DNA from 3 places in the Aeribacillus pallidus genome. Region 3 is predicted to be linked to each of the others. Evidence: predicted binding sites of a transcription regulator. Region 3 holds the regulator's gene; each other region holds the start of a gene.

Region 1 (10,239 bases), on a different contig from region 3:
TACGAAGTGACGTTAAAAATTCGAGGTAAAAAGGGAACGAAAGTAACGTTAGAAATTGCGCGTGAAGGAGTAGCCGAGCCCGTCAAAATTGAAGTGGTTCGGGACGAAATTCCGATTGAAACGGTTAATGCTTCGATGAAAGAAGATGGAGGCATTCCGATTGGTTATATTGAAGTGACATCCTTCTCAGAACATACGGCAGCTGATTTTAAAAAACAATTAAAAGATCTGGAGTCACAACAGATGAAAGGACTTATTATCGATGTTCGGGGAAACCCTGGGGGGCTCTTGTCGAGTGTGGAGGACATGTTAAAAGAACTCATCACCGATCATAAACCGTTTGTTCAAATCGAACAACGAAACGGTGAAACGATCCAATATTATACCACGTTAAAGGAACGAAAGCCGTATCCTATAGTCGTCCTGATTGACCAAGGGAGCGCATCGGCTTCGGAAATTTTAGCAGGGGCGCTTCATGAAGCGGAAGGGTATCCGTTAATCGGTGAGCGAACGTTTGGAAAAGGAACGGTGCAGCAGGCGATACCGTTTAGTGACGGAAGCAATATTAAGTTAACGATGTTCAAATGGTTGACACCTGATGGAAATTGGATTCATAAAAAAGGCATCGAACCAACGATTGAAGTACGACAACCGACGTTCTTTTACACGCATCCGCTCAACATAGAAACAGCACTTGTAAAAGATATGAATAGTGAACAAGTAAAAATTGCACAAATCATGCTGTACGGTCTAGGGTATGGTCCTGGACGTTTAGACGGATTTTTCAGCGAACAAACTGAAAAAGCGGTCGTTGCGTTTCAGCGGCAGGAGAGGCTCCCATTAACCGGAAAAATCGATTCTGTCACAGCCCAAAAGCTCGAAGAAAAAGTGATGGAAGCCATCCAAGATGAGAAAAATGATTGGCAGCTTCAAGCCGCGTTAAAAGTGATTCGGAATCAGTTGGAAAAAGAATAAATGATATAAAACGAATTTATACGATAGTTAGTTCACTTAAAGAGCTAACTATCTTTTTTTTAAAAGAGTCTATATACTTATTTTTCCATGCTTCATATTTATATTGAAACTTTATGGAAAACGCCCTATACTTTTCACGATGATTGTAAAAGGAAGGTTGGAGAAATTTAACGTGACTGTACAGCAAGAAGTGAAAGGGCTTGTTCATCGAAAAGAAGAGTTATATTTTGTGCTTTGCTTGATTGTTAGTATCCTTGTTTATTTAACAGTCTTTATTTCTATTATTGGGATTTTTATCGTGATTGGACTTTTCGTCTTAGGTTTGTTTTTACATGGATTGATGATCGGACACATTCGTGGCAACGGGATACGGCTTAGCCAAACGCAATTTGCAGAAGTGTACGAAAGAGCAGAACAAATAAGTAAAGAAATGGGACTTGCGAAGTGTCCAGATATTTTTGTGTTAGAATCAGGCGGCATCTTAAATGCGTTTGCTACGCGCTTTTTCGGAAAAAATATGATTGTTCTCTATTCTGATATTGTTGATTTGATTAAAGAGGAGCGATATGATGAGCTTTCTTTTGTCATTGCTCATGAACTTGCTCATATTAAACGGAATCATATTATCAAGCAAATTTTTATTCTACCAGCCAAATGGGTCCCGTTTTTATCCGAGGCGTATTCACGTGCATGTGAATATACGTGCGATCGTTATGCTGCGTACTTTACGAAAAATTATCAAGCGTCCATTAATAGTTTAACGGTGCTAGCGATTGGAAAAACATTGTACGATCGTGTGAATCATCAAGAATATGTAAAACAACTCGAAGCCGAAAAAGGATTTTTTGTATGGTTAGCCGAAAAGCTATCCACTCATCCAACGTTGCCAAAACGAATTCATGCCGTTGCCGATTTCTTTCATAGTGAAGAGGCCAAAGACGTAAGAGTAAAAAGCAATAATCATTACTTCTTATTCATCCTTGGTTTTTATTTTGTGATCTTTCTCTTATTTGTTGGTGCCGTTTTTTTCATTCAATCAGCTGCTACGAATATACAAGAAATATTCGGGTATAGTGAGGATCTTGGTGTGACTGAATTAATGGATGCTGCTTCTGTTGGAGATGTAGAAAAGGTAGCTGAACTGATACAATCAGAAGAAGATTTGCTGGTGGGGGATAATGAAGGCTGGACAGCTCTTTTCTGGGGAGTGTCGAGCGGTGACGTAGAAACCGTTCAGCTGTTACTTTCAAAAGGAGCTGAACCCAATATTCAAGATGTGTACGGTTGGACACCGCTCATGTACGCGACCAATAATGAGGATGCTGATATGGTAAAACTTCTTTTAGAAGCAGGAGCCGATCCTGCTATACAAGATAATGAAGGCTTCTCGGCAATCGATTATGCCAGGGATTTAGGGAATAAAGAAATTGTACGTTTATTACAGAAATAAATATGAAGGAGATGACTCGATTTGTTTTAGGTCATCTCCTTTTTCTATGTTTTTCGGTTAATATGTATACACTTCGCTTGTGGCGGACGCTTTCAGCGGGCAAGCTGCAAGCCGCTTCCCTCGCTACGCTCAAGTAAGGGTCTTGCGGCTTCTTGTTCCTGCTGGAGTCGCCGCCTTTCGCTTCATGTAAATAACTTGCTAAAAATCAACAATGACATATAACAAAGCCTTATCGTTTAACAGAGCCTTCGGAAAAAATTAAATTACGCAATTAATAATAGAAATCTTTTATCTACTCATAGGTTTTCCTACATAGATTTGGTAAAATAAAAGATACAAAATATGTACGGAATTTGAAATGAGGATGGTGCGTGATATGGGTGTATGGCTGGCGGAACTACTGAAAGGAATCGGGACGTTTTTTCTTCATCCCCTTTTCTATTATGCAACGATTCTTGTAATTCTCAACGGTTATCGCCGGGTACAACGGGAGCGAAAAGATTTTCATATTCGGGTGTATTCATTACAAAAAGATTTACTGGAAACGATTGGACAAGCTATATTTATTAGTAGCTTGTTATCGATTGTGACCGTGGTGCTAGGATGGACGGTGACGATAGAGACGCTTGTTCTTATTGGTACGGTAACCATTGTCCTTTCGCTTTTCGGTAGCTATCGTTGGCTGTCAGCGGCTTTTACAAACGGGCTCTCCTTTTTTGCACTATGGTTTATGATTCAATACGATTGGTCGCTTCCGGGTGTGGAACAAACAACCGGTATCGATGCTAAGCAATTGTTGGTTTCCTTAGCCTTTTTGCTCGGCTTACTTCTTGTTGCAGAAGGAATTTTAATCGGAAGAAAAGGAGCGCTTTATTCATCGCCAACACTCATTCGAAGTCGAAGAGGATTACAGGTAGGGGCCCACTATGTCAAAAAAGCTTGGGTACTCCCCATCCTTCTCTTGTTGCCATCGGGTGAATTAACTAGTCCTTTTGAATGGTGGCCAGTGATTCAAATCGGAGCAGAAACATACTCCTTCGTTCTCGTCCCGTTTTTTATCGGGTTTGAACATCGGCTGCATAGTACCTTACCGCAAATCGTCCTTTCTACTTTAGGAAAACGGATTATCGTGGTAGCTAGTCTTGTGTTCCTTTTGGCCATTGTTGCCATTTGGTATCCAATCATGGCGATTGTGGCGGTGGCCGTTGGAATGCTTGGGCGGGAAGTGTTAGCCTACCTAGTTCGTACGAAAGAACAACAGTCTCCTTCGTTTTTTGTTCCGCAAACGAACGGGGTCAAAATACTTGGAGTTATTCCTAATACTCCAGCAAGTAAAATGGGGCTATCAATTGGAGAAGTCGTGCGCAAGGTCAACGGAATAGACGTTCATAATGAGCGGTCCTTTTACGAAGCCTTGCAAAAAAATCGGGCCTACTGCAAACTGGAAGTATACGATACAAATCAACAAGTCCGTTTTGTTCAAGGTGCCCTTTATGAAGGGGACCACCATGAGTTAGGATTACTATTTGTTCCTGAAGAAAAGAAATGGGAAGAAGATGTCGGATAAAGAGAAATGAGGAGGAACAATGACTAAGTTTTTGTTAGCGCTCTTTTTACCAGGATTACTTGTCGTTCTTTTTACGCGAGTAACTTACAATTATATCGTAGGATTAGTGTTAACCGTCGCCTTAATTGCCGCTTCGGTATCGAAAGGATATACAGATAGCTGGTTATTAATCATTATCGATGCCGCTTCGCTCACGGTCGGCTTTTGGTATTCGCGCCAAATGGTCGCCAAATTTAAAGGTCAAGCCTAATGATAAGTTCTCCTAGTTTGGGGAACTTTTTTATTGATTGACAATATACTATATAGGGTATATACTAAATACCGTTAAGGGTATAAAACAAAGTGGAATTGGAATTGAAAGTTGCGATTATTGCCTCAAATGGTGGTTATTTAATGGAAATAATGTGTTGAATATCGCCACAGCAGCAGCTGCAACGGATGGTGAAGTGAAAGTATTTTGTACATTCGAAGGATTAAATTTAATTCATAAAGAAGTGCACAAACAATTAGTTTCTTACACTTTGCGAAAGATGCTGACATGACCCTTACTTTAAAAAAATAGGAGGGATATTGCATGAAAAATGTAACTGTTTACACAACAAATACATGTCCGTATTGTGTGATGTTAAAAAACTTTTTAACCGACCAAGGTATTCCTTTTACAGAAGTAAACGTACAACAAAATCCAGTAGAAGCAAGAAAACTTGTGGAAACAACAGGACAAATGGGGGTTCCACAAACAAACATTGACGGAAAATGGGTGCTTGGCTTCGATCCGCAAACGATTATGGCGATTTGGAACTCTTAGTGCTCCTGAGTAATGAAAGGGAACATATGGAGTATACAAAAGAAAATGGAAAGTCGACTGAATAAAAATTTTTATAACCAAAATACCTACATGGGTAATCGGGGTGCAAATTGACATGGAGTGGATACCATACGTAGTTTGGGCTCTTGTAATTGTGTGGCTAAGTCGGCAGTTACTCCCTGTTCGTGGTATCAAGCACATTGATGCAACGGAGTTAAAACGAATTCGTTCGGACCGGAACAAACAATGGATCGATGTCCGTACGAAAGGGGAGTATGCAGCCTATCACCTGTCACCTTTTCAAAACATCCCCTTACACGAATTAAAGAAGAGAAGCTCTGAGCTAGATAAAGAAAAAGAAGTCGTCTTAATATGTCAATCAGGAATGCGCAGTCAAAAAGCAGCGCGAATATTAAAAAAACAAGGATTTCAACGAATTACAAACGTTAAAGGCGGACTAAATGCTTGTAAATAAGAAAGGAGGGACAAGCAATGATGAAAGCAGATTTCAAAATAGATGCAAAAGGATTAGCCTGTCCGATGCCGGTTGTTCGAGCGAAAAGGGCGATGGACGAATTACAAAGTGGTCAAGTGTTAGAAATACATGCAACTGACAAAGGGTCCTTGACGGACTTAACCGCGTGGGCGGAATCGTTAGGTCATAAAGTATTGGAGAAAAAAGAAGAAAACGGTGTGTTCCAATTTTAGATTAAAAAAGCGTAAGAACGGAAGAGGGGTGATGAAGAGGGCATTCCCCCTTCTTTTTATTGGTTCAAGGAGGGAGAAACCGTGGAACAAGACATTTTTTATTGGGTGACCATTTTTCTTATTGGCTTTATCGGTTCGTTTATTTCAGGAATGGTTGGGATTGGTGGTTCCATCATCAAATATCCGCTTTTACTTTATGTTCCCCCTATACTTGGGTTTGCTGCCTTTACGGCCCACGAAGTATCGGGAATTAGTGCTATTCAAGTGTTTTTTGCAACCATTAGTGGGGTATGGGCGTATCGAAACAGCGGGTATTTGAACCGAGATTTAATTCTCTATATGGGCGGAAGTATTCTGCTCGGTAGTTTTATTGGCGGATACGGCTCGACGGTGATGTCGGAAGCGGTGATTCATGTCGTATACGGCCTATTAGCCGCGCTAGCCGCTGTGATGATGTTTGTTCCGAAAAAAGGAGTAGATGATACTCCGTTAGACCAAGTAAGCTTTCATCGGTGGTTAGCAGCAGGATTAGCCCTCCTTGTAGGAATCGGTGCCGGGATTGTCGGAGCAGCGGGCGCGTTTTTACTTGTTCCGATCATGTTAGTCGTATTGAAAATTCCAACCCGTATGACGATCGCCAGTTCGTTAGCCATTACGTTTATCTCGTCGATTGGTTCGACCGTCGGAAAAGTCATGACCGGTCAAGTGTTGTTCGTACCCGCCCTTATTATGATTTTGGCGAGTGCCTTTGCGTCTCCACTTGGGGCGAAAATGGGACAAAAAGTGAACACGAAAATTTTACAAGCTATACTTGCCGTTCTGATTTTTGCAACAGCGGTAAAAATGTGGGTTGGTATTGTAGCGTGACAGTTCTTCCTTGTGAAGGGCTGTTTTTTTATTCAAAAGGCTCTGTTAATCGATACTGTTTATTTTATACATTACGCTTGTGGCGGACGCTTTCCGTGGGCAAGCCGAAAGCCGCTTCCCTCGCTATGCTCAAGTAAGGGTCATGCCTGGCTTGCTGTTTGCGCTAGAGTCGCCGCCGTGTGAGTAATTTGCTAAAAATCAACAATGACATATAACATAGCCATTCAAAAAATACGCTAGGGAGAACAGGCATCGTACTGAAAATTGAAATACCGAAAATTTGTTCGCTTTTTATTGGTTAGGAAGAAGGGATTTGTGGTAGAATGGAAAAAGAGAAAAATTGTCAAACGATTGAATCTTTTCGTTTGGGGGGACAGAATGGTGAAAAAGGAATTTGAGCTCGTTTCTAAATACAAACCACAAGGCGATCAGCCGAAAGCGATTGAACAACTCGTGAAAGGAATTCGGGAAGGGAAAAAGCATCAAACGTTATTAGGTGCAACAGGTACGGGAAAAACGTTCACGATTTCAAATGTGATTAAAGAAGTGAACAAACCGACCCTTATTATCGCCCATAACAAAACCCTTGCCGGCCAGTTGTACAGTGAGTTTAAAGAATTTTTTCCAAACAACGCCGTTGAATATTTCGTCAGTTATTACGACTATTATCAACCAGAAGCGTACGTTCCCCAAACGGACACGTATATTGAAAAAGACGCGAGCATTAATGATGAAATTGATAAATTACGACACTCAGCGACATCGGCTTTATTTGAACGAAATGACGTCATTATTATCGCGAGTGTGTCGTGCATATACGGTTTAGGTTCGCCAGATGAATATCGCGACTTAGTCGTTTCTCTTCGTGTCGGCATGGAGATGGAACGTGATTACCTTCTTCGACGCTTAGTCGATGTGCAATATTCCCGCAACGACATCGATTTTCAACGCGGAACGTTTCGGGTGCGTGGAGATGTCGTCGAAATTTTCCCGGCATCACGGGATGAACATTGTATTCGGGTCGAATTTTTTGGCGATGAGATTGACCGTATTCGGGAAGTGGATGCCCTTACTGGAGAAATTATCGGTGAGCGGGATCATGTGGCGATTTTCCCAGCTTCCCACTTCGTTACACGGGAAGAAAAAATGCGTCTGGCTATCCAAAGCATTGAAAAAGAATTGGAAGAACGATTAGCGGAGCTGCGTGAAGAAGGGAAATTACTTGAAGCGCAACGGCTCGAACAACGAACAAGATACGATTTAGAAATGATGCGCGAAATGGGCTTTTGTTCGGGTATCGAGAACTACTCGCGGCATTTAACGTTGCGACCACCTGGATCAACACCGTATACGCTGCTCGATTATTTTCCGGATGACTTTTTAATTGTCATCGATGAGTCGCACGTAACACTTCCGCAAATACGTGGCATGTACAACGGAGACCAAGCGCGCAAACAAGTGCTCGTGGATCATGGCTTCCGTCTCCCATCAGCACTTGATAACCGGCCATTAAAATTTGAAGAGTTTGAGGACCACATCAATCAAATTATTTACGTGTCTGCAACGCCTGGCCCGTATGAACTGGAGCATTGTCCGGAAGTGGTTGAACAAATTATCCGTCCGACGGGCTTGTTAGATCCAACGATTGACGTTCGTCCGATTGAAGGACAAATTGACGATTTAATCGGTGAAATTAACGAACGCATCGAGCGAAACGAACGGGTGTTAGTAACGACATTAACGAAAAAAATGGCAGAAGATTTGACGGACTATTTAAAAGAAGTTGGCATTAAAGTACGCTACTTGCATTCGGAAATAAAAACGCTCGAACGAATCGAAATAATCCGTGACTTGCGTTTAGGAAAATTTGATGTGCTCGTCGGAATTAACTTATTGCGGGAAGGTCTTGATATTCCAGAAGTGTCATTAGTGGCCATTTTAGATGCAGATAAGGAAGGATTTTTACGTTCTGAACGCTCCCTCATTCAGACGATCGGGCGAGCGGCTCGGAATGCAAACGGACATGTTATTATGTACGCCGATACCATCACCGAATCGATGGAAAAGGCGATTAACGAAACGAAGCGTCGTCGTGAAATTCAGGAAGCGTATAATAAAAAGCATGGCATCGTTCCGAAAACGATTCAAAAAGATGTACGCGATGTCATTCGAGCCACTTATGCGGCCGAAGAGACGACGACGTACGAAGCCGAACCAAAGCAAAAGCGCATGACAAAACAAGAAAAAGAAAAGTTCATCGCGCAATTAGAACAAGAAATGAAAGAAGCAGCCAAAGCGCTCAATTTCGAGCGAGCGGCCGAGTTGCGTGACTTAATATTAGAGTTGAAAGCGGAAGGATGACCATAAAGTGAAAGATCAAATCATCGTAAAAGGTGCAAGAGCTCACAATTTAAAAAATATCGATGTAACGATTCCGAGAGACAAACTAGTCGTGTTAACCGGTCTCTCTGGTTCAGGGAAATCTTCATTAGCGTTTGATACCATTTATGCAGAAGGACAAAGAAGGTACGTCGAATCGCTTTCGGCGTACGCAAGACAATTTTTAGGCCAAATGGATAAACCGGACGTCGATGCCATTGAAGGGTTGTCCCCAGCCATTTCTATCGACCAGAAAACGACGAGCCGTAACCCACGTTCGACGGTTGGGACAGTAACGGAAATTTACGATTATTTACGCTTGTTATTTGCACGGGTTGGTCACCCAATTTGTCCGAACCATGGCATTGAAATTACATCCCAAACGATTGAGCAAATGGTGGACCGTATTTTAGAATATCCTGAGCGGACCAAATTACAAGTGCTAGCACCGATTGTGTCAGGAAGAAAAGGGACCCATGCAAAAACGTTAGAGGACATTAAAAAGCAAGGATACGTCCGTGTCCGTGTCGATGGTGAATTGCGGGATATAAGTGAAAATATTGAGCTAGAGAAAAATAAAAAGCACTCAATCGAAGTAGTCGTCGACCGGATTGTGGTCAAAGATGGAATGGCCTCTCGTTTAGCGGATTCATTAGAAACCGCTTTAAAATTAGGCGAAGGAAAAGTCATTATCGATGTGATTGGAGAAGAAGAACTTTTATTTAGCGAACATCATGCGTGTCCGCATTGTGGTTTTTCTATCGGCGAATTAGAGCCCCGGATGTTTTCCTTTAACAGTCCGTATGGGGCTTGTCCGAGCTGTGACGGCTTAGGGGCGAAGTTAGAGGTCGATCTTGATTTAGTCATTCCGAATTGGGATTTGTCGTTACGCGAGCATGCCATTGCTCCGTGGGAACCGTCTAGCTCACAATATTATCCGCAACTACTTGAATCGGTTTGTAACCATTATGGGATCGACATGGATGTGCCAGTCAAACAAATCCCTAAACCATTGCTCGATAAAGTATTGTACGGATCTGGTTCGGAAAAAATTTATTTCCGTTACGAAAATGACTTTGGTCAAGTTCGTGAAAACTACATTGAATTTGAAGGGGTTATTCCAAACATTGAACGGCGTTATCGTGAAACGACGTCCGACTATATTCGCGAGCAAATGGAAAAATACATGGCCCACCAGCCGTGTCCAACATGTAAAGGGCATCGTTTGAAAAAAGAGAGCTTAGCTGTCAAAATTGCCGGTAAACATATCGGTGAAGTGACCGCGATGTCCATTGAAGAAGCAGACGAATTTTTTGCCAATCTCCAGTTATCTGAAAAAGAGATGAAAATTGCGCATTTAATTTTACGTGAAATTCGGGAACGACTCGGATTTTTAGTGAACGTGGGCTTAGAATACTTAACGTTAAATCGTTCGGCTGGAACGTTATCCGGCGGGGAAGCCCAGCGTATTCGCTTAGCGACCCA
Region 2 (10,239 bases), on a different contig from region 3:
GGAGAAGCACTCGGTATCGCCTTTCTATTACCAGTTGCTTTTCTGTGCTTGACAAGTGCTGGTATCGTGGCTAAACAGCTTCAAAAATCGCCAATTGATTTGTTAAGGCCACCTATGTTTCATGTGAAAGGCTATCGACGTTTTACTTTTCCGTTCCGATTGAAAAAATTTTCGACACGCTTTCGATTACGGATGCTCACGCGAAATATCGGACGTGCGCTGTTATTAAGTTTTGGAATCATTTTTTCAACGATGTTATTAATGTTCGGCATTATTTCGATGAATTCGATGGATACGTTACTAAACAAAACATATAAAGAAAGTTTAACTTACGATTATGCCTACTATTTTCAAAAACTTCAACAAGCGGAAGAGCCACAAGGTGATGAGTTCTCGTTTGGGGAAGGAAAAATTCGTGCGATCAATGGGAATAACCTCAACGATGAACGCACCGTTCAAGTGTATGGTATTGATTCATCAACGGAACTACTTCGTTTAAAAAATAAAGAAGGAGAAGATTTGCTTCCGGATTTAAAAGAGGGAGCCATTATCACGAAAACGCTTGCGTATGCCCTTAATCTTCACGAAGGGGACGAATTAAACGTATGGAGTGAATCGAGTCAGCAGTCGTTAACGATTACAATTCAAGGAATAGCGGAAATTTATGCCGGTACATTTATTTACTATGATCGTCAAATGGTCAATGAGTGGTTACAATATCCCGAAGGTTCATATGTAGGGTTATGGACGAAACAGCCGTTACCAGACTCCAAAGGCGTTTATATGATTGAGTCGAAAGAAGATATTATTCAATCCTTTACATCTTTAATGGAGCCGATGCGCTATTCGTTGCTTATTATGTCACTGCTTGCCTTTATTATTGGTGGAATTATCGTCTCGTTAATTACAAATTTAATTATTGAAGAAAATACGACAACCATTTCCCTCATGAAAATAATCGGTTATCGTCATCAGTCGATTGCGTCACTGATTCTCAATATTTACACACCTGTTGTCGTCATCAGTTACTTCATCGGTGTACCTATTTCCCTATATAGCGTCGATACGTTAATTCGTTCCATCGCCGATGAAACGAATTATGCGTTACCAGTTGGAGTGGATTACTTCTTCGTGCTCGTTGGGTTGCTGGTTATTTTCGTTTCCTATTATGCATCGTTAACTTTAAGTCGACGGAAGCTGAAAAAAGTTTCCTTACAAGAAGTATTAAAGGGACAAGAACGGTAAGGTTTATGGTATGATGTTGACAGTACGTATAAGCAGGAGGGTTTTTCTTGAAAGTGTTTTTTCTTGGTACGGGAGCAGGTGTCCCGGCGAAATTGCGCAACGTGTCTTCTATAGCCTTGAAGCTCCTTGAAGAACGGGGCGCAATTTGGCTCTTTGATTGCGGGGAAGCGACTCAACATCAAATCCTACACACGACGATTAAACCGCGTCGAATCGAAAAAATTTTTATTACCCATCTTCATGGCGACCATATTTTTGGCCTTCCGGGATTGTTAGGAAGCCGCTCGTTTCAAGGGGGAACTGATCCGTTAACCGTTTATGGACCTAAAGGGATTCAAGCGTTCATTGAGACGAGCTTGGCAGTAAGTGAAACGCATCTGAAATATCCACTTCACATTGTAGAGATTGACGAAGGAACGATTTATGAAGACGAACAATTTGTTGTGGAAGCCCGCCGGCTAGATCATGCGATTTTATCCTACGGATTTCGGATTGTAGAAAAAGATCGCCCCGGTGAACTTCAAGCCGATAAGTTGCAAGCGGAAGGAATTCCTCCAGGACCGATTTATAAACGGTTAAAAAATGGGGAAACGGTGCAATTAGACGATGGACGGGTGATTTGTGGAAAAGATTACTTAGGCCCGAAGCAAAAAGGGAAAGTTGTTACTATATTAGGGGATACAAGGCCTTGTGAGAACGCCCGCATACTCGCCGAAAACGCTGATTTGCTTGTTCACGAAGCAACGTTTGCAAAAGACGGTGAGGAAATGGCGTTTGAATACTTTCATTCCACGACAACTCAAGCAGCGTCACTTGCCAAAGAAGCTCGAGTGTCCCGGCTCGTGTTAACCCATATCAGTTCACGTTACGGAAAAGAGGACTGGGCGAAATTAGCAAGTGAGGCGATGGCCATTTTTCCGAATACGGCCATTGCCGAGGATTTTAGCGAATTTTCAGTATAAGAAAGAAGACAAAGTGGGAGGAACATCATGAAAACGATCTATCTTGTAAGACATGCGAAAGCAGAAGGACAACCGTTTGAAGCACCATTAACAACGTTAGGTCAACAACAAGCAAAAGCACTTGTCGAATTTTTTCACGATCGTCCGATTGATAAAATTTATTCAAGTCCATATGTCCGAACGAAAGCAACGATTCGTCCGTTAGCCGAGGTGCGGGGATTGCCGATTCATGAAGATGACCGGTTGGCTGAGCGAAAATTAGGGAAGCCGGATATAGAAAATTGGAGAGAAAAATTACAGGACACGTTTAATGACTTCGATCTCGCTTTTCCAGAAGGGGAGTCGAATCGGATGGCGTTAGCCAGGGCCGAATCAATGATACAAGAAGTGCTTGCTTCGGATGATGAACATATCGTTTTAGTAAGTCATGGGAATTTAACGACACTATTGTTACATTATTTTGATCAACAGCATGGTTACGATACCCTCATGCGGTTAACGAATCCGGATGTGTATGAAATTACTGTTCATGATGAGGGTCATACGCTTCGCCGCATTTGGGATGACCGAATTTAACATGTTAACCGAGAAGTCTCCCACCTCAACTTGTAGGTGGGTGAGGTTCATTTCCATCCTCTTTTATATGGATTTGGTGCTTCTAGTTGAATGCCGAGATCATTGGCAGCACGTAGCGGCCAGTATGGGTCTCGCAGCAATTCTCTTCCAATAAAGATGAGGTCGGCTTGTTCGTTTTGTAAAATCTCTTCCGCTTGGCGGCCGGTCGTAATCATTCCCACTGCCCCTGTAGCGATACCGGCTTCTTTCTTAATTTGTTCAGCAAACGGAACTTGGTAGTTCGGATATGCATGAATCGATGTTGGGACGACACCACCGGAGCTGACATCAACTACATCCACCCCAAGTTTTTTCATCCACTTAGCAAACACGACGTAATCGTTTGGCATAAGCCCCCCATCTTGATAGTCGTGTGCAGACACCCGAACAAACAGAGGACCTTCCCAAACTTCTTGAACAGCAAGAATCGCTTCTTTTAAAAAGCGGAATCGATTTTCCGGTGACCCACCGTATTCATCTTGACGCTCGTTCGTTAATGGAGAAAGAAATTCGTTGATTAAATAGCCGTGAGCACCGTGAAGTTCAATGATATCGAATCCCGCTTGTTTTGCCCGGAGTGCCCCTTGTTGAAAGGCGTTAATGGTTTCTTGAATATCTTCTTTTGTCATTTCTGTTGGTACTTTCTCATTATCTGTAAACGGGATTGGCGACGGGGCGTAAATGGTATTCGAAGCACGACCTTTACGTCCAGCATGGGCTAATTGGATCGCCGTTTTGGCCCCGTACATTTGGATTTCTTTAACGATTGAGGAGAGACCTTCGATATGTTCGTCACTCCAAATACCTAAATCTTGTGGTGATATGCGACCTTCTGGGGTAACAGCTGTTGCTTCAAACATAATTAAGCCTACTTGCCCAATGGCTCGTGATACATAATGCACGCGATGCCAATTCGTCGCTTTTCCGCCTTCTGTGGCTGAGTACATACACATTGGCGACATGACAATTTGATTCTTTAACGTCACGTCTCGAAGCGTGTATGGTGAAAATAATAATGTCATGTTCATCCCTCCGTTCCATTGATTGGAAATTACATACATATTCAGTATAGCAATCGTTCCGTTTCAGTGGTAATAATATGCTTTTTGGAGGAGTTGCTCGTGATTTATAGGACCCGAAGACGTTCACCGAGTGTTTTTGATTGTTTCGTCGCAGCTTGAATACAATCAATTAATGCTTCTTTTACTTTACGTTGGTCTAGCATGCGGATGCCGGCTTCTGTCGTTCCACCTGGACTCGTTACCGCTTCTCGAAGTTCAGATGGTTGTTTTTCACTCATCGATAACATTTCAGCTGCGCCAATTAACGTTTGGACAATAAGTTGTTTGGCTTTGTCTTTTTCTAAGCCAATTTGTTCAGCCGACTCTTCCATCGCCTCAACAATGTAATAAATGTAGGCTGGGCCACTGCCGGATAAGCCGGTTACAGCATCGAGTTGTTCTTCGGCCACTTCGGTTACAAGGCCAATCGCGGCAAATAATTCATGGGCGATTTGTTTTTGTTTTTCACTCACCCAACGGTTAAACGAAATAGCGGTCGCGGACTTTTGAATCGTCGCTGAGGTATTTGGCATCGCGCGTACAATTGGGATTTGCTTGCCCACGCCTTCTTCAAGCGTTTGTAACGATACTCCAGCCAAGACGGAGACGAGCAAGTGATGTTTTTTCAGATAATCACGAATGTCGCTTATAGCGGATTTAATGTCTTTCGGTTTCATGGCTAACACGATGATGTCTGTATCTTTAAAAAGTTCCTCCCGATTATATGTGATGCGAACACCGTATGTGTGCGCCAGTCGCTGTAATTTTTGTTCATCGTGTTTATTGGTGACAATGATGTTCTTACTTTCTACTAGTCCTGTTTTTACCATACCGGCAATCATCGCTTCCGCCATCGAGCCAGCGCCGATAAAAGCGATTCGTTTCATATGTTCACACCCCTTTTTTCCTGTAGTTTTTACGAAATAAAAAACCCTTTCATCCTTTAAGGACGAAAGGGGAACTTCCGTGGTACCACCTTAGTTCACAAAAGAACAGCTTTTGTGCACTCGAAACCGATAACGCTGGTTTTCCGCGTTTAGGTTTTCCTAACAGCTCGTAAGATAGGTTCAATGGAACAGAGGACGATGAAACCTTCCAGCCGCTGGGTTTCACTCTCTTGCGCCATCTTCCATTTACTGGTCTTACTCATCGCTCGTTTTTCCGTATCAAAGTTTAAAAGTTTAATTGTGATTATGCCGAATGGACAAGGGAGTTGTCAAGAGGAAAAAATCTGATTTTGTAAAGTTTTTTTGTTTGTATTATGTGAAAATAATGACAGTGGGCCGAAAGTGAAGTACACTAATTTTAATATGGTGTGAATTCACGATGTTAATTTTATATAAAAATAATATTCTTAGGTGGGAGAACAATGCAGGAAAAGGCAATTTTGAAAATCTCGCTGCCGACCCCCTTTCCGGTAGGAGATGTGAACGTTTTTTTACTGAAGGGGGAGAAATTGACACTGGTCGATGTCGGACCGAAAACGAAAGAAGCGTGGGAAGCGTTAACGACTCAATTAGCAATGTTCGGGTATACACCGGATGATATTGAGCAAGTCGTCGTTACCCATCATCATCCTGACCATGTCGGTTTGTTAGATTGGTTTCATGAGGACTTGGAAATCATCGGACATTCGTATAATCGTCGCTGGCTATATCGGACGGATGCGTTTATGGAAGAATACGCTCAATTTTATCTCCAATTATTTGTTGAGTGTGGCATTCCGAACAAGTGGTTGTCGCATTTTGAAAAAATGAAACGGACCTTGGACTATTCGTGTCAACGCCCGTTAACGTCGATCGTCAAAGAAGGCGAATCAGTGCCATTTTTACCTGGTTGGACGGTGTTAGAGACGCCAGGACACGCCCAGAGCCAAATCGGACTTTTTCATGAGGAAAAACGATGGTTGATCGGAGGGGATCATGTATTAGCCACCATTTCGTCTAATCCGTTATTAGAGCCTCCTGAGGTATCAGGGCTACCTCGTCCGAAACCGCAACTCCAGTACAACGAATCGTTGCAAAAGCTGTTACAGTATCCAATCGATGTCGTCTATTCAGGACATGGACCGAACTTCACCCAAGTACATGCGCTTATCAAACGACGGCTCGAACGTCAGCATGAGCGTGCGATGCAAGTAAAAAAACTCCTGTTAGAACGACCAATGACTGCTTTTGACGTGTGTCAACAACTGTTCCCGGCCGTTTATGAAAAACAGCTGACCTTAACCATATCGGAAACAGTAGGGCAATTAGACTATTTAGTACATAACGGAGAGATTCAAGCACACCGAAACGATGATGGAGTATTCGTATATGAGGTTGTACGGTAAAGGAGGGACGGTATGCTAAATCCTTGGCTAAAAGGAAAACGAGTTGTGATTACCGGTGCATCAAGTGGGATTGGAAAAGAAATGGCGCTGTTAGCCGCTGGGTGCGGTGCCCATGTGATTTTACTGGCCCGCCGAGAAGAAAAACTACGGGAAATTGCAAACCAAATCGAACAAGAACAAGGAAGCGTGACGGTCATGGCGTTGGATGTGACGGATAGTCGCCAAGTAGAAGAAGTGTTCACGAAACTTTTAACCATGTTTCCGAAGATTGATGTCTTAATTAATAATGCTGGCTTCGGTTTGTTTCAAGAAATCGTCGATATGAAGATGGAAGATGTTCACCGGATGTTTGATGTCAACGTGTTAGGACTCATCGCCTGCACTCGACAAGTCATCCCCCATATGAAAGCGAATCAATGTGGGCACATTATCAATATTGCTTCCCAAGCCGGAAAAATCGCCACCCCTAAATCGAGCGTTTATGCAGCGACGAAGCATGCGGTGTTAGGATTTACCAATAGCCTCCGACTCGAGCTTCAAGCTTTTGGTGTGTTCGTCACAGCGGTCAACCCTGGTCCGATTGATACCGACTTTTTTGCCATCGCCGACGAGTCCGGAACGTATGTCAAAAACGTAAAACGATGGATGCTTCGCCCCGAACAAGTAGCCGAAGCGGTCATTGCTTGTTTAGGAACGAACCGCCGTGAGATCAACATGCCAAGATGGATGAATGTCGGTAGTAAGCTGTATCAATTGTTCCCGTCACTTGTCGAGCGACTGGGGAAAAGGGCGTTTTTTCAAAAATAAAAAGTAGCTAGGTATTTGTAACAAAGGTGTTCTCTGCTGTAGGGGGCACTTTTGTTAACACATTAATGAGGTTGATTGTTCAGTAGTTCGCAAATGAGTGCATATTGACATTTCTCGGTGCAAAAACGCCATCTAAGGGCATAATACGGTTTTCAAGTGAAATAAGGACTTGCCGATGCAACAATTTTTAAATCGATGCCTAAATCGGTCCTTTATGGTAAACGGGTACAATACCTATCAATGGGGTTGTTATTGGACGTCTCATTTTAGAAATATTGCTAATAGAATCTGTTTTTTAAAAGAATTTTTTGTAGTTCTTATACAAAAACGCTAGGTGATCCCATCCCTAGCGTTTTTTGTATTACGTTGTTAAAAATTCATACACGACATCTTGCACAACCTCGTGTACATCCGCTTCCGGGCAATGTTGTTTTTCTTCAATGACCCGTTGACATAGCGCTATTAAATCCTCATCGCTAAGCAGTACATCCCCGCGGCCGTATTCATATTGCATAAAGCAATTGCGAATCATTTTTTCAATTAACTTTTGCTCCATACGATCATCTCCTTGTTTGATTATATCAGTTTTCTTCGTCGAAAAGTAAAATTTTGAGTCCTGGCAGCTCATAAGGAAGTTTAGATCGCCGATAGATATATCCTATTTATTGCTATGTACTAAATTAGATTTTTTATGTACCAAATGCCAAATGCGCGTTCTATAAGCCGCTATGTACCCAATCAGTTTTCTTAGGAGCTAACATCAGGCCTTATGCGCCAAAACAACTATACAGATAAGAAAAAAGTACCAGTTGCAATCGAACGTATATTCGCATACTATTATGAATAGAATAAGAACAAGTGTTCGTATTTTACGTAAAGAGGTGGGAGCATGACTGTCGATTATAGTTGTTTACCAAAACAGCAAATTTTGTGCATCGACATGAAAAGTTTTTACGCTAGTTGTTCGGCTGTTATGCTCGGGCTGGATCCACAAACGTGTTACTTAGCAGTGGTTGGGGACATCGATCGGAAAGGAAGCGTGGTGCTGGCGGCGTCTCCGCGGTTAAAAAAAGAATTTGGTGTGAAAACAGGTTCCCGCCTATTTGAAATTCCAAATGACCCGCGTATTAAAATTGTTGAACCGAAAATGGCGACGTATTTACGAATTTCGACCGAACTGACGAAGCTGTTTCATCGGTACGTTCCGAAAGAAGCGATTCATACGTACAGCGTAGATGAAAGTTTTATTAAAGTGGACGGTACGAGTCAGCTGTGGGGAAGTGCCTGGACGATTGCGGAAAAAATTCGCGACGAAATGGAGCGAGAATTTCAACTTCCTTGCGCCATTGGTATCGGTCCGAACATGCTGATGTCTAAATTGTGTTTAGATTTAGAAGCGAAAAAAACCGGGATTGCTGAATGGACGTACGAAGATGTGCCGAGAAAGCTATGGCCGGTTCAGCCGTTAAGTGAAATGTGGGGAATCGGCAAGCGTTTGGAGCGAACGCTCAATCGAATGGGGATTTTTACTGTTGGCCAACTGGCTAAGTACGACTTGCACAAGCTGGAAGCGAAGTTCGGAATCATGGGCAATCAGCTGTACTATCATGCGTGGGGCGTCGATTTGTCTGAAATCGGAGCACCGATTATGGAAGGGCAAATTAGCTTTGGAAAAAGTCAAATTTTATTACGTGATTATAAAGACAAAGAGGAAATTAAGCACGTCATTCTCGAAATGTGTGAAGAAGTGGCACGGCGTGCGCGGACGCATCGGAAGGCGGGACGAACGGTGAGTTTAGGCATCGGGTACAGTCAAGACGAATTAGGAGGCGGCTTTTACCGCTCCAAAACGATGAGTGAGCCAACAAACGTGACGATGGATTTGTACCGAACGTGCTTACAGCTATTTGAAGAACATTATCGAAACAAGACGGTTCGGCAAATATCGGTGGCGCTTTCCAATGTCGTAGACGATGATATGCTCCAGCTGCGCCTATTTGAACCGAATTTGTGGAAAAAACGAGAGCTAGGGTATACGATGGACGCTATTCGTAGTCGGTACGGTTCCGCTGCGCTGTTACGTTCCGTTTCGTATACAAGCGCAGGAACGGCTCGTCTGCGGGCTAAATTAGTTGGCGGTCATAAAGCATAGAGGGTATGTGGAACATCCGATTGCCATACCTAAAGAAAACGAAGGAGGGGGGCCAATGATTCGAGATCGTGGACGAATTAAGTGGACGTCGATGATGCTTCCGGAGCATGTAAAAATGCTGCGCAACTGGGCGAAGGAAGATAGCTATGAACAACCAATTACGGTCGACGAACAAGCATTGGAAAAGATGAACGAAATTACAGAAGAAGCGTTACACTCAGGAAAACAAGTCGTCATTACACATTATGACGACCACCAGTATCGCCCGCTCATCGGGACGATTGTTCGAGTAGATACCCTGAAACAGACGCTACATGTAGAAGACAACTTCTCCGAACGATGGGTTGTTCCGCTAGCTAACATTGTCGATATCCGGTTTCATGAAGAAGAGCTGTCGGAATAGGCGACAGCTCTTCTTTACGCTTCCTGTTCTGACTTAGGAGCGCGAACAACGGATTCAAATTTTCCTTTGTGGGATCCATCGCAAAATGGCATTTTAGATGAAAGTCCACAACGGCATAAAGAAAATACTTGCTTCGTTTCAAATTTGTTTCCTTCCGCGTCAATTAATTCAACATCTCCCGTAACGCGGAACGAACCGTTATCGTTCACTTTAATTTGGACTTTCGTCATGAAAAACCACCCTTTCACACTTAAAAAACCCCTACTTTTCTGATGGTAAAAGGAAACAACAAAAAAAGCAAGCTGAGGTTTCGTTCGCGGAGGTAATTTTCCATAAAGAACATAACGGAAAGGTTTAATCTGTAAAAATATAAAAGGAAAAGTACTAATAAGGACAGCATCTAAGAGCAAATTTGCCGTGGTAACGAGCAAAAACTCACAAGTTAAGAGCAAATTTGCTGTGGTTAAGAGAAAAAATTACATGTTAAGAGAAATCCTACGTACTTAAGAGCAAAAAATCTGCTTGCTCTAAAAGACCGAACAAAAAAACAGTAAGAATACGTCTCGCCGGATGACTTGAAACATCAACTTTCAACCGAAGTACTAAAGACATACGTATGTAAAAATTGATCAATCGCCTGTTCATACGCTTCCCGATTTTTA
Region 3 (10,239 bases):
TTTCATTACGATGATACTGCATTAATTGAAGAGGCGAGAAGTTTTATTCCGAAATTTGAACGAATTGAAGAGCAACTGGAACGGTTTTCAGTATCGGCCGATCCACAACAAATCGCTCAATTTAATCGACACGTGTATGAAGCGGCAGTTCAAATTTGGGCGTTCAAACGAAAAGTGTTGGAGCTAACGTTACAATGTAAAATTCGGTCCAATAACTACGCTTTATTAATTGATCACACTAGTCGAGAGGCAGCCTATTTTGCTAATCGACTAAAAGAATTAAATGAAGGAAAGCTCACACCAACTCCCGCGTCTGTCATTAAAGAAAACGTCTTTTTCTTAAAAGTAATGGCTGATCACGCGAAATTTATTGGTCATTTGCTCGATCCTTCGGAAAGAAAACTCGTCGAGCAAGCGAGAGAATTTAGCCATGATTTTGATCAATTGCTCTATCAAGCCATCGATTTAGATTCCATGCGACCACAATCAGAAACCAAACCCATTTTAACCCAATTTCTTGATCAAAATCGAGTGTCGGTGGCTTCGCTCCGGAATTTTAAAAAAGCGGCGAAAGAGCTAATTGAAGAGTGTAAAATAAAAAGCAATATTCCTCCACTGTTGGCAGACCATGTGTTCCGAGAAGCAGAAAGATTTCTAATGATTATCGATAGGTTTGATGAATATTTACAATCAAACAATTCATGAACTGTATGTCAAGTATCATTCACTGACTCTTCTTCGTGGGTCAGTTTTTCTTTTATTGAAAACTAGGAGAGCAGATGGTAAAATTTTAAAAAATTCCAAAAATGATTGAATGAGGGGATGGACATGCAGGGGAAACAGTATCACTCAGTACATTTATTTCGTAGACGACTGGAACCATTGCTTCAAAAAAACGAAGCGGCGCACAATTTATTTTACGGCGTTTTGTTAAAAATAAATGAAACCAACTCTCCAATATTTATGGGACTAGTAGAAAAAGAGAATCGAGTCGTCATGGGGTTTTTACAAACGAACCCAGCACAAATCATTGTAGCGACATTTTCTGCATTAGATGAACAGGATTTAGAAGCCATTGCTCTTTGGTTATATCAGCAAAAAATTCAAGTGCCAGGATTGATAGGAAAAATAGAGACCATTCATTCCCTCGTTAAGGCATATGAACGATTGACAAAAGTACAGTACGAGGTCCGAATGAGGCAACGGATTTATCAATTAACGGAAGTCGCACCCCTTCCGAAAGTAAACGGGTTATTTCGAAAAGCCATAGAAAAAGATACTCCAATCATCTGCCGTTGGATTCATGAATTTTGTGAAGAGATAGGAGAAGTAATCACGTTTGAAGAGGCAAAGAAAGAAGCAACCAAATTGATGAAAGAAGAACGAGTTTTTGTTTGGGAAGTTAATAGCCAACCGGTATCAATGGCTTGTTGGACCCGGCCGACGAAAACAAATGTAACCATCAATTTGGTATTCACGCCGAAGGAAGAACGAAAAAAAGGTTACGCGACCGCATGTGTTGCTCATTTATCACAGCACTTACTCAACCAGGGCTATAAAAGTACGTCGCTTTATACCGATTTAGCAAACCCTACTTCCAACCATATTTATCAAGAAATCGGCTATCGGCCGATCTTGGACTCGATCTATTATCGACAGGCATAAATGAAAGATTAAATTGATTCTTATTCCGCTCAATTTGTATCGGGTATGGGCCGGGTGTATATTTACTTACGCAACTAGCAAATGTTCATAGATTGATGTCTGTTAAACGATACTGTTGATTTTTATACATTACGCTTGTGGCGGACGCTTTCCGCGGGAAAGCCGCAAGATGCTTCCCTCGCTACGCTCAAGTATGGGTCTTGCCTGGCTTTTTGTCCCCGCTGGAGTCGCCGCCGTGTGAACAACTTGCTAAAAATCAACAATGAAATAAAACATCCCTTTACAAAATGTGACGTTTAATGGTTTGTAAGTCCATGAACTACAAAATTGATCCAGTCAGTTATAGAAAATGAAATATCACATAAAAAAAGCAAGTTCTTCGGTTAGAAGAGCTTGCCTTATTAATTAATGAATTTGACGGTATACACCAATCACTTTTCCTAAAATCGTTACATTTCGTAAAAAAATCGGTTCTAATGTTGGGTTTTCTGGTTGAAGGCGAATCATATCTTTTTCTTTAAAGAATCGTTTAACTGTTGCTTCATTATCTTCGGTCATTGCTACCACAATATCTCCGTTATTCGCTGTCTTTTGCTGACGGACAATAACGTAATCGCCGTCTAATATTCCAGCGTCAATCATACTATCTCCCATAACTTCCAGCATAAACACTTGCTCATCAGCTGGAGCCAGCCGTTCTGGAAGTGGAAAGTATTCCTCCACATTTTCAATGGCCGTAATCGGTTGTCCAGCGGTTACTTTACCGACAATAGGGACATTGACTACGTTCTGTTTTGGAATTTGATCTTCCTCTAAGTCGAGAATTTCTATTGCACGAGGCTTCGTCGGATCCCGGCGGATGAGACCTTTGCTCTCTAGGCGAGCTAAATGGCCATGAACGGTTGAACTTGAGGCCAAACCGACAGCTTCACCGATTTCGCGAACGGAAGGTGGGTATCCTTTTTTCCGAACTTCTTCTTTAATAAACTCTAAAATATCTTGTTGTCGCTTCGTTAATTTTTTCATCGTTACGCACCTCGATCTCACTTCTGTTGGTAATATTATAGCATGTCTTTCCAACAAATACAAACATAAGTTCGAGTTTTTTGTTGACACCAAACGGATGTTCGTACTATAATCAAATCGAACAAACATTCGGTTGGAGGGATCATGAATGATCAACCTGTTGTGGAAGAAATATTCTTATGTTATGATTCTATTCATCGTTTCGATGATTTTTGGAATAACGATGCTATTTATGACCGAAGACAAAGATGAATCGTTTATGATAATTGTTGTGAACGAAGGAGATACGCTATGGTCTCTTGCGGAACAATATGCCGAACAGCATCACATGACCAAAACGGAGTTTATTCAATGGGTTCAACAAAAAAATGAATTGAAAACTTCATCTGTCATTCATGCAGGAAATACGTTAGTCATCCCGGTAAAAGCAACAATTGACTCATCCCATCACCAGTTTGCCTATGATTCTACTCAATAGACAAGGAGATGCTTATGAACGCGATTCTTTATTGCCGAGTCAGTACAACGAAAGACACCCAAGAAACCTCACTCGAACGGCAAGAAGAAGAATTACGACAGTTAGCAGATAAGTACGGATTTCACATTAAAGCTGTCATTAAAGATCAGGCAAGCGGCTATGAGCTTGACCGCCCTGGAATGATGGAGCTTCTCGATCGAATCAAAGAAGGTTCCATTGATGCCATTCTTATTCAGGATGAAACACGCTTAGGAAGAGGAAATGCGAAAATTGCTCTTCTTCATGTCATTATGAAAGAAGGCGTTAAAGTTTACAGTATGTCCCATCAAGGTGAGCTCCAATTATCGGAATCAGACTCCATGGTTCTTCAAATAGTAAGTATGGTGGAAGAATACCAGCGAAAAATACATAATTTAAAAATTAAACGGGGAATGAAACGAGCCGTTGAACGCGGGTATCGACCGGAAAAAAATTTACCGCGTCATTCATCTGGAGGAAGAGATAAGAAGGAACTTCCGATTCAGGAAATTGTTCGTCTCAGGCAAAATGACCTTACATTTGAGGAAATTGCTGCAACACTACGGGGATTTGGCTATGATGTATCGAAAGCGACTGTTCATCGTCGTTATCAAGAGTATATAAAATCATTTCAGGAAAGCTAAACACTTGTCAAATAGCGATGATTTTTGTAAGATGACGATAGTCTAGAAAGGAAAAGGGGCAAAACAATGCTTTCAAAAGAGAAAATCGCTCGAATTAATGAACTTGCCAAAAAAGCAAAATCAGTCGGCTTGACCGAGGAGGAAGCGAAGGAACAAAGTCGCCTTCGTGGAGAATATTTACAAGCTTTCCGTCAATCCATGAAAAAAACGATTGAAAATGTACGCATTTTCGATCCAAATGGGGAAGAAGTGACTCCGAAGAAACTTCGTGACATTCAATTGAAGAAAAAATATCATTAATTTTCCAACAAGCTCGAACAGTAAAAAATGGTTCGAGCTTTCTTACTTTTATTAGAGTTTGACCGAATTTAAGCTAATTTTTATTGAACAATAGTCTAAAGCTAACGTTTATATTGGTAAGACGTCTGATTTCTTATTCTTTTCGGTTGTTTTCCGTTGAAAAGGGGATTAATATTATAGAGTAAGGTTATTATAGAAAGGATGTATATCATGTTTGATAAAACGGATCAACTCGCGATTAATACGATTCGTACGTTATCGATTGATGCGATTGAAAAAGCAAATTCTGGACATCCAGGTATGCCTATGGGGGCAGCACCAATGGCATATACGCTTTGGACGCGTTTTATGAATCATAACCCAAAAAACCCTCAATGGTTTAACCGTGACCGATTTGTCCTATCTGCTGGTCATGGCTCGATGCTATTATACAGTTTGCTTCATCTATCTGGATATGATGTAACAATGGATGACTTGAAAAACTTCCGTCAATGGGGTTCAAAAACACCAGGGCATCCAGAATTCGGTCACACTCCAGGAGTTGAAGCAACGACTGGTCCACTTGGACAAGGTATTGCTATGGCTGTCGGTATGGCAATGGCGGAGCGTCATTTAGCAAGTGTTTATAACAAAGAAAACTTCCCTGTAATTGACCACTATACATACACCATTTGCGGTGACGGGGATTTAATGGAAGGAGTTTCTCAAGAAGCAGCATCTTTAGCAGGTCACTTAAAACTTGGAAAATTGATCGTTCTTTACGATTCAAACGATATCTCATTAGATGGAGAACTTCATAAGTCTTTCTCTGAAAGTGTGAAAGATCGCTTCTTAGCATACGGATGGCAATATATTCGTGTAGAAGATGGCAATGATGTAAACGCGTTAGCCAAAGCCATTGAAGAAGCGAAAGCTGATCAAACACGCCCAACAATGATTGAGGTCAAAACGGTCATTGGATACGGTTCACCAAATAAAGCTGGTACGTCTGATGTACACGGCGCTCCATTAGGTGCAGACGAACTAAAATTAACGAAAGAAGCGTATAAATGGACATTCGAAGAAGATTTTTATGTACCTGAAGAAGTTTATGCTCGCTTTGAAGAAAAAGTGGTCATTCCTGGTTCTGAAAAAGAAAAAGAATGGAAAGCAATGTTTGCTGAATATAAAAAGGCTTTCCCTGAACTTGGAGAACAATTAGAAAAAGCGATAAAAGGTGAATTACCAGAAGGATGGGATAAAGACATTCCAGTTTACGAGGTTGGAACAAGTTTAGCAAGTCGTGCTTCTTCTGGAGAAGTGTTAAATGCGATTGCGAAAAATCTACCTTCATTCATCGGTGGATCGGCAGACTTAGCGGGATCCAATAAAACGACGATTAAAGGAGAAAAAGATTTCTTACCAGGCTCCTATGAAGGTCGTAACATTTGGTTTGGTGTGCGTGAATTTGCGATGGGTGCAGCCATGAACGGGATGGCGTTACATGGTGGATTACATGTCTACGGAGGTACGTTCTTCGTTTTCTCTGATTACTTGCGTCCAGCGATCCGTTTAGCTGCGCTTATGGGACTTCCTGTGACGTATGTATTTACGCATGATAGTATCGCTGTTGGGGAAGATGGTCCGACTCACGAGCCGATCGAACAGCTTCCATCATTACGGGCGATGCCAAACTTGTCTGTTATTCGTCCTGCAGATGCCAATGAAACAGCAGCGGCATGGCGTTTAGCCGTCACTTCCAAGTCCACTCCTACCGCGCTTGTGTTAACACGCCAAAACTTACCAACGCTTGAAGGTACAGCTGAACGTGCACAAGAAGGGGTGGAAAAAGGAGCATATGTAATTTCACCAGCTGCGAAAGAAACAGCGGATGCCTTACTTCTAGCATCTGGTTCAGAAGTAAGCTTAGCCGTGGAAGCTCAAAAAGTTTTACGTGAAGAAGGTATTGAGGTAGCGGTGGTAAGTATGCCTTCTTGGGATCGTTTTGAAGCACAATCGGCAGAATACAAACAATCCGTTTTACCGAAAGAAGTGAAAAAGCGTCTTGCGATCGAAATGGCAGCATCTCTTGGTTGGGAACGCTACGTTGGTGACGAAGGTGATATTTTAGCTATTGATCGTTTTGGAGCATCTGCCCCTGGATCAACAATCATGAAAGAATACGGCTTTACGGTTGAAAACGTTGTAGCTCGTGTAAAGGCATTACTTAATCAATAATGTATTATCCGAGGGCGATTCGTTCGCCCTCTTTTTTTTTTAGGGGATTGGAGGCATACATAATGGCGCTAATAAAAAGACAAGAACTTTCAACATCCGAACGTGAAAAGTATCTCGAACTTTTATTACTTGCAGATGAAGATGAATGGATGGTTCGCTCTTATTTTCGAAAAGGATGGATGTTTCGTTTCACGGTCGAGGATGAAACAATCGGTGTTGCTCATTGTTTACCAATAAACGAGACGACGGTCGAATTGAAAAACATAGCCGTCGTCCCGCAGTGTCGCGGAAAAGGATTGGGGAAACTAATGGTTCAAAATCTCTTACACTGGGCACAAGATAAAGGTTTTTATGTAATGGAAGTTGGAACAGCTAACTCTAGCATAGATAACATCGCTTTTTATCAAAAATGTGGGTTTCGTATGAAAGAGATCAAACGGGATTTTTTTCGTGCGTATTCAAAACCAATTGTCGAATTCGGAATACAAGCATTGGATATGGTTATGTTTTCGTATGACCTCAAACATGTAAAAGTCAACAAGTTCGACTATATTCGACAAAAAAAGTGAATCTTTCAAACAGCTTTTGACAACTTCTCCACGTTTCGTTTCGCTATAATAGAAAAAAGTGGACGTGGGGAGGAGAACGATGCGGTGTTATCATATTTATTCCATTTCGGAAGATATAGCGAACTTTTTTTATGGCCGTGAGCGATTGTTCTACAATTTATTTCATGAACACCAATATGCACCAAGTGATTTAAAACAAATTATTGAACAACAAATTCAATATATAACACTTCCCTTTCCTTTATTGCACCTGCATCGAATGATTTCTCAGCGATTGAGTAAACGAAGTGATTATGTTTCAGAAGGAAACGTGTATTGGATTGGTAGGGAAGATGAATCAAATCGAGCACAGTTAGAAATTAATAAACGGAAATTATTGTTATATGCTTGGGGAAGCTATGATGCCGAATCGATTTTTTTTGAAGCGCTTCGACAAATGGACGGACGATTGTTAGCGATTGATTTGCAAAATGAACGGTATGGTTGGTTAAAACCGTTAAAAGAGAGGAATTATATAATTACTTGAGAAAAATGAATGGAAATATTGTATTATGTTACAAGGTTTAGTACACTGTATGGTAGACAACATGAAGGAGGAAATAGAAGATGTGGGATGTTATTCTAGTCGGTATTCTGGCGTTAATTGCCGGAGTAGCACTAGGATTTTTCATTGCTCGTAAATATATGATGAGCTATTTAAAGAAAAATCCGCCGATTAATGAACAAATGCTAAAAGTAATGATGATGCAAATGGGAATGAAACCTTCCCAAAAGAAAATCAACCAAATGATGAATGCGATGAACAAACAGCTGAAATAAAATGGACATGCACTCTGGTCACTCAGAGTGCATTTTTATTTACGTAAAATCTCTTAATTACCAATTCTTCTAATTCTGTAAATCTTTTCTTTTTTAGAAAAGTTTGATAAACTTATGCATTAGTCAGTGAATAATGAAGTATTCGGAGGATTCAACGATGAGAGTTTTTCTCGATTTAATGTGGTTTTTTAAACAAGAAAAAAAGGCATATTTAACCGGTATATTTCTTTTATGTCTTGTCGCTATTTTAGAACTTGTTCCACCGAAAATCATTGGCATGGTCGTAGATTCCATAAAAGAAGGTACATTAACGTTAAAGCAGCTTTTGCAATGGATGGGCATACTTGCGACAGTTGCTTTATGTATGTATGGACTCCGCTATTTTTGGCGAATGTTGATCTTCGGTTCAGCGGTAAAATTATCAAAATTGCTCCGTAATCGTTTATATCATCACTTCACTTCGCTAAGTCCATCTTTTTATCAAAGGCGCCGTATCGGTGACTTGATGGCCCATGCGACGAATGATTTACAAGCCATTCAACAAACGGCAGGCGTAGGTGTTTTAACGCTTGTCGACTCGTTAGCGACAGGAGGCTTTGTCATTATCGCCATGGCAACGACCATAAGTTGGAAATTAACTTTGATCAGCTTAATCCCTATGCCTATTATGGCCTTATTAACTAATTATTATGGTACTTTATTACATAAGCGGTTTCACCTGGCCCAGGAGGCTTTTTCCTCTTTAAATGATAAAACACAAGAAAGTATTGCAGGCATCAAAGTCATTAAAACATTTGGTCAAGAAAAAGAAGATATTGAAGCGTTCCGGAAACAATCGGATGATGTAGTTCAAAAAAATATGTCAGTAGCTCGTATTGATTCTTTATTTGATCCGACCATTTCTATTATTGTTGGATTTTCCTTTTTCTTAGCCATTGTATTTGGTGCCCGTTTCGTGCTTCAAGGAGAGTTAACCATTGGGCAACTTGTTTCCTTTACGACCTACTTAGGTCTTCTCATTTGGCCGATGCTTGCTTTTGGCTGGTTATTTAATATTGTGGAACGGGGAAGAGCTTCGTACGACCGTGTCTCTAGCTTATTACAAGAACAACCAGACGTTCAAGACACGCAAAAAGCGATTGATAAGGTTCCGTCAGGGGACATTGAATATCGCTTAACGTCGTTTACCTACCCCAATGATACACAACCCGTTTTGAAAAATATTTATTTTACGTTAAAAAGAGGGGAAACGTTAGGGATTGTTGGAAAAACAGGATCCGGCAAAACGTCTCTAATTAAAGCGTTATTAAGAGAGTTTCCAGGAATGAAAGGAGATATTTTAATTGGCGGTTATTCTATTACGGAATACCAACTAGATACCTTACGTGAGGCAATCGGATATGTCCCACAAGATCATTTTTTATTTTCGGCATCCATTCGCGACAATATCGCCTTTGCACGTCCACAAGCTAGTCAGAAAGAAATTGAAGAAGCGGCTCGGCTCGCCCATATACATGATGATATTGAGCAGTTTCCGGAAGGATATGATACGGTTGTTGGGGAGCGTGGAGTTTCTTTATCTGGAGGCCAAAAACAACGAATCTCCATTGCCCGAGCCTTGCTAATCAACCCAGAAGTGTTAATATTGGATGACGCGTTATCCGCCGTTGATGCGAAAACGGAAGAGCAAATATTACGTTCCTTAAAAGAAAATCGAGTCGGGAAAACGACCATCATTACCGCGCACCGATTAAGTGCCATTCAGCATGCGAATTTAATAGTAGTTCTTGAAAATGGAATAATCATACAAAAAGGAACGCATGACCAATTAATGAAGGAAGAGGGATGGTATAAAGAGATGTATGTCCGTCAACAGCTGGAAGAACTTGTTGAACATGGAGGGTAAAGGATGGAAAAAGGAACAGTAATGTCGGCGAAAGAACAAAGGAACGTTTTTATTCGTTTAATGAAGTATACCAAACCCCATTGGAAACCGATTGTATTTGCTTTTTTCTTATTAGCTTTATCAACCACAGGGGAAGTTCTTGGTCCGATTCTTGTTAAAATTTTTATCGATGATTACTTAACACCGCAATATTTTCCACAAGGGGCACTTGTGACATTAGCGGTAAGCTATTTAGGAATTCATTTTTTAAAAGTCATTATTTCCTATTTTCAATTGTTAAAATTTCAAGAGATTGCGTTAAAAATTATTCAGCAGCTTCGTATAGATGTGTTTACAAAAGTACAATCACTTGGTATGCGCTATTTCGATAAGACCCCTGCTGGGAGTATCGTTTCTCGTGTCACAAACGATACGGAAGCGATCAAAGAGATGTTTGTCGAAGTGTTAGTGACGTTTATCCAAAGTAGCTTTTTCTTAATCGGTGTGTTCATTGCTATGTTTAGTTTAAATGTGAAATTAGCGCTTTTTTGTACAGCTATTTTACCAATTATTTTCCTTATTATGCGGACATATCGGAAATATAGTTCGACCTTTTAT

Evidence for each region. The regulator LexA, encoded in region 3, represses DNA repair genes until DNA is damaged. The targets are predictions, from matches to a motif close to CGAACATATGTTCG.
Region 1: uvrB (excinuclease ABC subunit UvrB) is a predicted target of LexA. The motif match lies at 6,649-6,662, and genes of this name have one in related genera.
Region 2: ABES52_RS08225 (Y-family DNA polymerase) is a predicted target of LexA. The motif match lies at 7,839-7,852, and genes of this name have one in related genera.

The regions. Positions count from the first base shown of each region.
Region 1 covers NZ_JBCNBW010000042.1:11,497-21,735, forward strand. Annotated here, with positions in the region: gene ABES52_RS10505 (S41 family peptidase) at 1-975, shown strand, start outside; gene ABES52_RS10510 (M48 family metallopeptidase) at 1,148-2,425, shown strand; gene ABES52_RS10515 (PDZ domain-containing protein) at 2,802-3,992, shown strand; gene ABES52_RS10520 (DUF2198 family protein) at 4,012-4,242, shown strand; partial or broken gene ABES52_RS10525 (DsrE/DsrF/DrsH-like family protein) at 4,347-4,501, shown strand; gene ABES52_RS10530 (glutaredoxin family protein) at 4,567-4,800, shown strand; gene ABES52_RS10535 (rhodanese-like domain-containing protein) at 4,910-5,275, shown strand; gene ABES52_RS10540 (sulfurtransferase TusA family protein) at 5,296-5,508, shown strand; gene ABES52_RS10545 (sulfite exporter TauE/SafE family protein) at 5,590-6,375, shown strand; gene uvrB (excinuclease ABC subunit UvrB) at 6,754-8,736, shown strand; gene uvrA (excinuclease ABC subunit UvrA) at 8,744-10,239, shown strand, end outside.
Region 2 covers NZ_JBCNBW010000034.1:134,370-144,608, forward strand. Annotated here, with positions in the region: gene ABES52_RS08185 (ABC transporter permease) at 1-1,245, shown strand, start outside; gene rnz (ribonuclease Z) at 1,293-2,207, shown strand; gene ABES52_RS08195 (histidine phosphatase family protein) at 2,235-2,783, shown strand; gene namA (NADPH dehydrogenase NamA) at 2,831-3,850, opposite strand; gene proC (pyrroline-5-carboxylate reductase) at 3,949-4,770, opposite strand; T-box leader at 4,826-5,042, opposite strand; gene ABES52_RS08210 (MBL fold metallo-hydrolase) at 5,253-6,215, shown strand; gene ABES52_RS08215 (SDR family NAD(P)-dependent oxidoreductase) at 6,228-7,022, shown strand; gene ABES52_RS08220 (YqzH family protein) at 7,384-7,578, opposite strand; gene ABES52_RS08225 (Y-family DNA polymerase) at 7,912-9,174, shown strand; gene ABES52_RS08230 (YolD-like family protein) at 9,230-9,577, shown strand; gene ABES52_RS08235 (CDGSH iron-sulfur domain-containing protein) at 9,592-9,807, opposite strand; gene ABES52_RS08240 (alpha/beta hydrolase) at 10,161-10,239, opposite strand, start outside.
Region 3 covers NZ_JBCNBW010000060.1:72,074-82,312, forward strand. Annotated here, with positions in the region: gene ABES52_RS13400 (DUF2935 domain-containing protein) at 1-705, shown strand, start outside; gene ABES52_RS13405 (GNAT family N-acetyltransferase) at 829-1,665, shown strand; gene lexA (transcriptional repressor LexA) at 2,071-2,691, opposite strand; gene yneA (cell division suppressor protein YneA) at 2,840-3,169, shown strand; gene ABES52_RS13420 (YneB family resolvase-like protein) at 3,184-3,831, shown strand; gene ABES52_RS13425 (DUF896 domain-containing protein) at 3,898-4,131, shown strand; gene tkt (transketolase) at 4,342-6,348, shown strand; gene ABES52_RS13435 (GNAT family N-acetyltransferase) at 6,411-6,917, shown strand; gene sirA (sporulation inhibitor of replication protein SirA) at 6,997-7,443, shown strand; gene ABES52_RS13445 (YneF family protein) at 7,524-7,736, shown strand; gene ABES52_RS13450 (ABC transporter transmembrane domain-containing protein) at 7,894-9,642, shown strand; gene ABES52_RS13455 (ABC transporter ATP-binding protein) at 9,646-10,239, shown strand, end outside.